Regions from separate parts of the Methylobacillus pratensis genome, predicted to be linked through region 3. Evidence: predicted binding sites of a transcription regulator. Region 3 holds the regulator's gene; each other region holds the start of a gene.
What was found. Region 3 encodes sigma-54, which starts transcription at its own class of promoters, with help from an activator protein. Its sites were predicted from a motif close to TGGCACNNTTCCTGCT; they were not measured.
Positions count from the first base shown of each region.

Region 1 (3,251 bases), 190 kb from region 3:
GCTGCCGCTGTTCAATCAGGCATCAGCAATTGTCGTGCCAAATAGAATTTGTTTTATAAATTCCTTGTTTTTTAAGGATATTTATTAGGTTCCGGCATTTTTGTTAATTCCGGCTGACGGCGCCGGGTTGCACCACCTGAGTGCGGTTGCACCACGATCACCTCACTCAGGATAGGGAATTCTGCCTGGCGAGGATGTTGTCGGCCACATCGATGATTTTGCGGTTCTGTTCCATGGCGGTGCTGCGCATGATTTTGTAGGCCTCGACCTCGCTGATGCCGCGCTTGCTCATGAGCAGCCCCTTGGCGCGTTCGATCTGTTTCCTCTCCGCCAGCGCTTTCTTGGTTTCCGACAGCTCGTTTTCAATCTCGGCAATCTGCTGCGATTGCTGCTGCAGCAGCGAGACGATGGACTCCATGGGGTAGGAGTGCTGATTGTCGTGCGCGAGGAAGGTGTAGGCGTTTTCCACCGGGATGGAGAGATTAAAGAAAGCGCTGTCCAACGCAGCAGGCTGGGCCGGCTGGCGGCGCACTTTCTGCAGGTACTGGCGGGTCTTGTCCAGGTCGCTCTTCGCGTCGTTGACCAGCGTCTCCAGCATGTCATGCATGCCCTTGATGAGCTGGCACTGGATATGCCAGATATCGGTGAGGCGTTGGCTGCAGAGCTCGAACCACTCATCCCCGTCGTGCGTTTTCACGGCTTGGCCGTCCTGCGCATGGGTGAGCTTGTTGCGGTATTGCCGGTGCCGCTGGTGGATGCTGGTATCCATCGAAGCCGCCCATGACTTTTGCAACGGGCTGCCGCCGAATTGGCAGAACAGCTCGAAATGCCTGTCCTGCAAGGCAACCAGCTCCAGCAGCTTATGCTGGTGTTCCTGCTGCACATGGCCGGAGCCGAACATATAAGAGCCTACGGCACGTTCCTGCCCGGCAAACTCCTTGCCCTGCACCAGGTTGTAAAGCGCGAGCAGATAAGTGGAAATCTTGCTGTTGACGGCATTGTCGGTAATGTCGAAGATCAGCGAAATCAGGCTGCCGATAAAGCGGTTGAACGACTGTATGCAATCGGGAAATGAAATCTTGTGCAAGGTCACCTGGTGGCGTAGCGATTTCAACTGGTCGAAGCCGAGCAATATCCATGAAACCAGGGTGAGCTGCTTGGCGTCGGCCATGCTGTTATGGTCCAGGTGGCGTTGCAATGCCTCGCGGAATTTCAGCTCCAGGCCCTGGTTCTGCTCGATGATCTCGCTGCGTTCCTTGCCGAAACGCTGGCCGCTTGAAGCCAGGTAAAGGCAGCTTGCGCCACGTTCTGCCTGGATCTGGTGGATGGTCAGGCCGATGGTCTCGACAAACACGGTGCATACCGACAGCCGCTCGAGCTCCTCGATATGCCGTATCTTGGCCAGGATGATGGTTTGGTCGGGAGAAATATCTTTCATATTAAAACTCGGTAGCAAAAATCATGCGCAACAGCATGGCGGTTGCTGGTTCAACGATGATTGTCAATCGGCTAAGGCAGCGGCAGAACAGCAAGTTTCTTCCTGGAACCTTGATTCTTCTGGATGCATGCAGGTTCAGGAGAGTTTGATGATGTAGAGCAGGACGACGACGAGCAGCAATAATAGCAGGCTGGTCGTCTTCCAGAACAGGAGAGGATTCTTCTCCACTAGCCCGCCCCTGTGCCTGTCGAGGAATTGCCGGTTGGGATGTCTCAGGTCATGAATGAATTCCGACAAGGCAGGGTAGCGTTTTTCCGGTTCCGGGTGCACTGCTCTCGCCAGCGCGTCGTCTATCCATGAAGGAATGCTGCTGTGCCCGTCGATGGCGGAAGTATAGGACAGGCGCTGCAGTTGCGCGCGGGTCTTGATTTTGGCGGCCTGGGCGCCGTAAGGCAGCTTGCCTGTGAGCATCTGGTAGGCGATGACGCCCAATGAGAACTGGTCTGAAAGCGCCGAAGCGGCATCGCCGAGGAAGTATTCTGGCGCCATGTACTGAACGGCGCCCGGAACGGGAAGGGTTTCGGGCGCATTGCATTCCTCAAGGCCTGCGACCCAGACTGCGCCGAAGTCGATGATTTTGACCACGCCGTTGCGGTCTATCATGATGTTTTCCGGACGCAGGTCCTGGTGCAGCATCTCGGCGCGATGGAAGGCCTGCAAACCCTTGGCAACCTGCTCGACGATGCCGCGCACCGTTTCCAGGTCCGGCTTGGGATGGTCCCGCATCCACTGCGCAAGGGTGATGCCCTCGATGAACTCCATGCCGATATAAAGATATTGCGGTTTGCGTTCGCGTTTGCACGGTTTCAGCACGTGAGCGCTGTTGATGCGCCGCGCTACCCATTCCTCGAGCGCGAAGCGGTTCAATTGCGCCGCGTTTGCACTCAGGTCGGTAGACGGCGTTTTGAGCGCCACCTGCTGGCCGGTATCGCTGTCGATCGCCAAGTAGAGGTGGCTGCGGTGGCTGTGATGCAGTTCCCTGACGATATGGTAGCCGTCGAAATCCATCCGTGCTTCCAACAAGGGCGGCGCGGGAAGGCTCGGGTACGGCAAGAGCGGGCCGGGCCGGCGCTGGTCTAGGCGGTCTATCCTGACAATCTGTATCGTCAGGTTGTCCCGGCTGCCGCGCTCAAGGGCTTCTTCCACGATCCGCCTCGCAGCGGCGTCTAGGTCATTCGCGTTGCTGGCGATGGCGGCGGCGATGCATTGCGCGTCCGTATGTTCGTACACGCCGTCCGAGGCCAGTACGAAGATGTCCTCTTCCTCCACCGGCATGCAAAGGTAGTCGATCTCGACCTGCGGACTTATGCCTAATGTCCGGCTCAGGTAGTTCTGCTCTGAATTGACGGCGACCCTGTGATCCTCGGTGAGTTGTTCGAGCGCTTGGCCGCTGAGCCTGTAGATGCGCGTGTCGCCGACATGAAAGAGGTGGGCATGGCCGGATTTGATCACCAGGGCGCTGATGGTGCAGACATAGCCTTTGTCATTGTCATAGCGGTATTGGCTGCGCCGGGTCTGGGCATACAGCCAGGAATTGACCGCGCTCAATACGCAACGGACGGCATGCTTGGCGCTCCACGCATCTGAGGTGCAGTAATAGTCGCTGAGCAGGTTGCGGATCACGGATTCGCTGGCGACCTGGCTGACGGCGCTGCTGCTGATGCCGTCAGCCAGCGCGACCACGATGCCCTTGGTGGCGAGCTGGTGGCCTTGCGGGATGCAGGCGCCATGGAAATCCTGGTTGATGTCCTTG
Region 1 is NZ_JBSUSR010000003.1:296,024-299,274, forward strand. It holds gene ACW4YW_RS08905 (nitrate- and nitrite sensing domain-containing protein) at 167-1,438, opposite strand; gene ACW4YW_RS08910 (protein kinase domain-containing protein) at 1,574-3,251, opposite strand, start outside.
Region 1: the regulator sigma-54 is predicted to act here: its motif matches at 1,452-1,467, upstream of ACW4YW_RS08905 (nitrate- and nitrite sensing domain-containing protein).

Region 2 (3,251 bases), on a different contig from region 3:
CCTGCTTGTTTGCCTTTCCTCTTCGCTGTCATCATGAACATCACCAGCGTAGGAACGAGGGTGCGCGAAATGATATAAGAGGCCAGCATGGCGAATATCACCGCCTCTGCCATGGGGACGAACAAATAGCGCGGAATGCCTTCCAGGAAAAACATGGGCGCAAACACGATACATATGCATAGGGTGGAGACAAAGGCAGGTACGGCAATCTCCGCCGCGCCGTCGAGAATCGCTTGATGAGGCGGTTTGCCCATATGCATGTGCCGCTCCACATTTTCAATTTCTACCGTGGCATCATCCACCAGGATACCGATCGCGAGGGCAAGGCCGCCTAGCGTCATCAGGTTGATGGTCTCGCCAATCGCATGCAGCACGATCAATGATGACATGATGGATAACGGGATGGATACCGCGATAATCGCAGTGGTTTGCCAGTTGCCGAGGAAGAGCAAGATCAGCGCGGCGGTCAGGGCTGCTGCAATCAATGCCTCAAACACTACGTTGCTGATGGCCGCTTTGACAAACAAAGACTGGTCAAACATGGCTTTGAGCTTGATGTTTTCCAAGGCTTCCATTGTCTTCGGCAGGGCAGCCTTCACCTTGTTGACCACATCCAGCGAGGATGCGCCTCCCGTTTTCAATACAGAGACAAGAATGCCGCGCTCTCCGTCTTGCCGCACGATATTGGTTGCTGGGGTGGAGCCATCGCGCACCTGGGCCACGTCGCGTACATAGGTAGTCCTGCCATCAATGGTACGGATCGGGATATCGCCTATCTTGGGAATGCTTGAAATCGCCCCGTTAAGGTTGACGTCATATTGGCTTTCCCCCAGCTTGATGGTGCCGGTCGGCAAGATCAGGGTTTGCTCGGCAATGGCATTGCTGACGTCTCTAGGCGTCAGGCCGTTGGCCATCAAGGCCGCGTTATTGAGGTTCACCGCCACTTGCCGCCCACGATTCCCGTAAGGAAACGTCATTGTCACGCCTTGAATCTTCAGAAGGTTGGGACGCAGGATATTGTTGACGGCATCGCCAATTTCAATATCGGACACCGTCTCGCTGGAAAGGCCAAGCTGTATCAGAGGAAGATCTGTCGCCGAATATTGGACCACTTGCGCGGGCTGCATGCCGAGCGGCATGGAACGCTGGGCAGTCGTGACGTTGGAAAGCACCTGGGTCATTGCCGAGCGGATGTCGGTTCCCTGCTGGAAAAAGATCTTGCTGATGGACAAGCCATTCAACGAGACCGACTCCGTGTGCTCGACATCCTCTACCGTTTGATTGAGGCCGCGCAGTGTCGGGCCGGTGATGCGGTCTGCAATTTCCTTTGCGGAAAGCCCGTTGTAAGTCCAGGTGACGGCAATCACGGGGATATGGATATTCGGGAATATGTCCATGGACATGTTGCGCAGGACATAGGGCGTGGACAATACAATTAAAAGTGCCGCGACAATAAAAGTGTAAGGGCGGCGAAGGGCAATATTGACAATCCACATAACTAAAATTTATCTCCGATATTTCTGCTGAATATCTGACGTGATTGCGGAGGCTTTCTCGTGAAAGGACCGAGATAAATAGCAAAAATCATACCCAAGAGTAAACGTAGGAATTGTCCAGATAAAGGGTAGAAAAAAGACTGAGTATTGTTTATTTTCAAGCAATTCTATGTTGATTTTTGGGCAACTGTTTTTGTCGGTACAGTCAGAAGATTAAGCACGAAAAATGCGACTGTATTGGCATCAACATTTTCTTGTGATTTTCTGTTGTTGCCTCAGCAGGTGTGAAGGGTTTTCCGTTTGCGAAAAAGGATGTGAATATTTAATTTTTATTTAATAATCAATAAATTATTTTTATTTTTGGATGAGTGTCATTGGGTTGGCACATTACATGCTCATGGATTGTGGGTTTAATGCATTGGCGTTTTTAGGGTTTAAAAATGCTAATTATCCGACAATTAAGGAATCATCCAAAATGAGAAAAAACATTAGTTTTTTGATTCTAGTCATGTTGCTTGGCGCAAGCTGGGCCATTGCGGCAGAGTCTGAAACAGACGCTTCTGCAAAAGCTAGTGCAAGCAGAGGTAAGGACCGCGATTGGGCTTGGCAGCCGATCGCTTCGCCAGCAGCGCCTGCCATACAACAAAAGAAATTCGTACGTACGCCCATAGACGCATTTGTACTCGCGAAGTTGGAGGAAAAAGGTATCAAGCCTTCCCCGGAAGCGAGCCGTGCCGCTTTTATCCGTCGCGCAACGTTGGACGCCTGGGGCTTGATTCCAACCACCGCCGAGGTCGACGCCTTTGTTAACGATAAATCGCCAAACGCCTACGAGAAGCTGGTGGACCGTTTGCTGGCGTCGCCGCGCTATGGTGAGCGTCAGGCGCGTAAATGGCTGGATTTGGCACGTTATGCAGATAGCACCGGATTTCAGAATGACAATACTCGCCCGAACATGTGGCGCTATCGTGATTATGTGATTAATTCCTTCAACGAGGATAAGCCCTACGACCAATTCATCAAGGAGCAACTGGCCGGCGACGAACTGTATCCCGGCGACAACAATGCGTTGGTTGCCACCGGGTTTCTGGCAGGCTTCCCCGATAACAAGAACTCGCGCGACTTGATACAGCGCAAATACCAGATCGCGACCGACATTACCGATACGATCGGCACCGCAATCCTGGGTACCACGCTGGAGTGCGCAAGGTGTCACAACCATAAGTCCGACAAGATTTCGCAGAAGGATTATTTCGCATTGCATTCATTCTTTGCCAATGTCAATTTGGTCGAGAATATTCCCGCGCCAAAAGGTCCAGTTGAAACTCAATATGAGCAAGACCTCGCGAAATGGGAAGCTGCAACCAAGGAGATTCGGGACAAGCGCGCTGCCATCATCGAGCCAATCAAGGCTGAGGCCGAGAAATATCACCGGGAGCGCTACCTGACCGATAGCCGAGAATCCATCTTCAAGCCCCAAGGGGAGTGGAACGCCACGGACCGCTGGGTGCACCACCGCCTGGCGAATGTGACAACCGAGGAGGATTTCGGCGGTTACCTGCAAGTGACGGGCGAGAACAAGGATAGCCCCGAGCACATTAAAGAGCACGCTGAGAAATGGCAGGAATACAAAAAGCTGACGGCTGAATTGAAGAAGCTCAACAAGCTCAAGCCCAGCAAGGGGTCGGATACCATCTCGGCAATGACGGAGCTGGGATACCAGGATGCGCCGCCAAGCTATGTATTCTTCGGCGG
Region 2 is NZ_JBSUSR010000004.1:289,582-292,832, reverse strand. It holds gene ACW4YW_RS10885 (efflux RND transporter permease subunit) at 1-1,496, opposite strand, end outside; gene ACW4YW_RS10880 (DUF1549 and DUF1553 domain-containing protein) at 2,005-3,251, shown strand, end outside.
Region 2: the regulator sigma-54 is predicted to act here: its motif matches at 1,877-1,892, upstream of ACW4YW_RS10880 (DUF1549 and DUF1553 domain-containing protein).

Region 3 (3,251 bases):
CTGGGTAACACTGATTTCAGCCATGTGTGCTTAATACCTTGGGAATGAATAAGCGGAAGGATTTGCTGCAAGAGCGCCAAATCCATGCATGAAAACCGGACTTGGCACTCTTTTGCAGCATTTCGCTAAAAGATTACTCGACCACCTGGTGCTTCAAACCTCCGGATGCCTGGTTGTGGTTGCTGACTTTTTCCTTATGTTTCACTACCTGGCGGTCGAGCTTGTCAGCCAGCGAGTCAATCGCGCTGTACATGCTTTCCGCCCCGCATTCCGCGTGCAGGTCGTTGCCCGGCACATGCAGGGTGGCTTCCGCCTTTTGCACCAGTTTCTCCACGCTCAGCGTGACCTTGAGGTCAATCACATGGTCAAAGTGATTGCTGAGTCGTGCCAGCTTGGACTGCACATATTCGCGCAGGGCTGGGGTAACGTCGAGGTGATGTCCGGTCAGGTGCAAATTCATAACGCTCTCCTTACTTGAAAAACGCGCAAATCAAAGCGACTTGCGCTGGTTGGCCGCGGGTATCTGTAGAGACTCGCGGTATTTCGCTATGGTTCTTCTTGCAACAACTATGCCTTGTTTGCCAAGGATGTCGGTAATCTGGTTGTCAGACAGCGGCTTCTTCGGGTTTTCCTCGCTCACCATCTGCTTGATCAACGCGCGGATCGCCGTGGCGGAGCACGCCCCTCCCGACTCCGTCGCCACATGGCTGCCGAAGAAATACTTCAACTCGTACACGCCGCGCGGTGTGAGCATGTACTTCCTCGTCGTCACGCGCGACACGGTGGATTCATGCAGGCCCAACTCGTCTGCAATCTCGCGCAGCACCAGCGGGCGCATGGCTACCTCGCCGTGTTCGAAGAAGTTGCGCTGCCTATCCACAATCGCCTGCGACACGCGCAGGATGGTGGAGAAACGCTGCTGGATGTTCTTGATCATCCATTTCGCTTCCTGCATCTGGCTCATAAGGTATTGACTGGAGCTATCGCGATTACGTTTCAGGATGCCGGCATAAAGCTGATTGATGCGCAGCTTGGGCACCACTTCGTCATTGAGGCTGGCGATCCAGATGCCCTTCACCTTTTTCACCACGATTTCGTGCTGGATGTAGTGGTCCGAGGTGATATGGCTGAACTCGCCGCCTGGGCGTGGGTTGAGTTGGGTCACCAGCTGCTGCACCGTTTTCAGGACATCGTCGTCGCAATGCAGCAGTTTGCGCAGGCGCGTGTAATCGCGGCTCGCCAGCAAAGGCAGATGTTGCTCGGCAACCTTGATCGCCAGGTCCACGGAGGGCGTATCTGCCGGCAGGGCGCGCAACTGCAATGCCAGGCACTCGGCCAGGTTACGGGCGCCGATGCCGGGCGGATCGAGGTTCTGGATATGCTTGAGCGCGGTTTCCAACTCGAGCAGGTCGATTTCGAGCTCTTCCGGCAGAAGCTCGGCCAGCTCTTCCAGCGACTGCTCGAGATAGCCGTCGTCATTGATGGCGTCCACCAGCACCATCGCCAGGGTCTGGTCGCGTTCTGACAGCGGTAGCAGCTTGATCTGGCTCAGCAGGTGCTCGCGCAAGGTGAGGTTGACCGCTTCCTGGAAACTGAAGTCGTTGTCGTCGTCATTGTTGGCGCCGCCCTCTTCCCAGCGGTTGCTGCCCTGGAAAGATTCGAAGTAATCGTCCCCGCCGCCGAATTCGTCAACGCGCGGCAACTCCTCGCTGGCTGGCGCAGGCGCCTCGCTGGCAGGAGCGGCGACCGCGGCATCCGGAGCGGGACTGTAGCTTTCGGACATCTCGGCAGCACCGTCCGGGCCGTCTATGCGCTCCAGCAAGGGGTTGGCCTGCAACAGCGACTCCAGCTCCTGGTTGAGTTCCTGCGAAGACAGCTGCAACAGCTTGATCGACTGTTGCAACTGCGGCGTCAATGCCAGGTTCTGGGAAAATTTTAGCTGTAGACTTTGTTTCATCTCTCTAATTCTGCGTTGACTACAGGCGGAAATCCTTGCCCAAGTAAACTTCTCTTACACTTTCGTTATGTATGATCTCGCTGGGCTTCCCCGATGCGAATACGCGGCCTTCATTCACGATGTAGGCGCGATCGCATATGCCCAATGTTTCACGGACATTATGATCCGTGATCAGTACCCCGATATTGCGCTCGGTCAGAAAACGCACGATCTTCTGAATGTCCAGCACGGCAATCGGGTCGATCCCGGCAAACGGCTCATCCAGTAGGATGAAACTGGGATTGGTCGCCAAACATCGGGCGATTTCCACCCGGCGTCGCTCGCCACCGGACAGGCTCACCGCCATGCTGTTGCGTATATGGGTGATATGGAGCTCCTGCAGCAGGGATTCAAGCTGTTCCTTCTGCTGCTCGGCCGTCATGTTCTGCAATTCGAGGATGGCCTGGATGTTTTCCGTCACGGTCATCTTGCGGAAGATCGACGGCTCCTGCGGCAGGTAGGCCAGGCCCATGCGCGCGCGCTGGTGTATGGGCATCCGGCTCAGATCCTTGCCATCCAGCAATATGCGTCCGCCATCTAGGGGCACCAGGCCCACCATCATGTAGAAACTGGTAGTCTTGCCCGCGCCGTTCGGCCCGAGCAACCCGACCACCTCGCCGCTGTTGAGCTGCAGGGAAATATCCTGCACCACGGTGCGCGACTTGTATTTCTTGCGTAAGCTTTCTACGATTAATTCACTCATTTATGCAATATCTATCGATGCCGTCTCTATAAAGCGCGGTTGCCTTCGGCCCGCATACAGACAAAGGCCCTCCAAATAGCCGTCAAGCTCAGGGAGTTTCTGCCGCGGGTTTCTTCTTGGGCTGGATAATGGCCCGCACTCGGCCAGTGGGTGTTGCAGGTGTCGCCGCTTGCGAGCCGCCGCTGATGACTTCCGCATACTCGGCATTGGCGTCATACATGATGTAGTCGCCATGCACGATATCCTCGCCGCGTTTGACCCATGCCTTGGTAAACAGCTGCACCTTGTCCATGCGTCCATCATACTCTATCCGCTGGGCGCTGCCTTCCATGTATTCGTTCTTGCCATCGCGCTTCTGCTTGAAGGTGGTGGGATTGCCATAGGACGTGCTGTGCTGGAAGCCTTCCTTGTCCTCGCGCACGATCAGCCTGTCGCCTCGGATCACCAGCGTGCCCTGGGTCAGGATGACGTTGCCGGTATAGGTGCTGGTCTTCTTGGCATCATTGACCTGCACGGAGTCGGCCTCCAGCTCGATCGGCTTTTCCCGGTCGG
Region 3 is NZ_JBSUSR010000003.1:110,780-114,030, reverse strand. It holds gene hprK (HPr(Ser) kinase/phosphatase) at 1-24, opposite strand, end outside; gene hpf (ribosome hibernation-promoting factor, HPF/YfiA family) at 134-460, opposite strand; gene ACW4YW_RS07920 (RNA polymerase factor sigma-54) at 491-1,957, opposite strand; gene lptB (LPS export ABC transporter ATP-binding protein) at 1,977-2,699, opposite strand; gene lptA (lipopolysaccharide transport periplasmic protein LptA) at 2,788-3,251, opposite strand, start outside.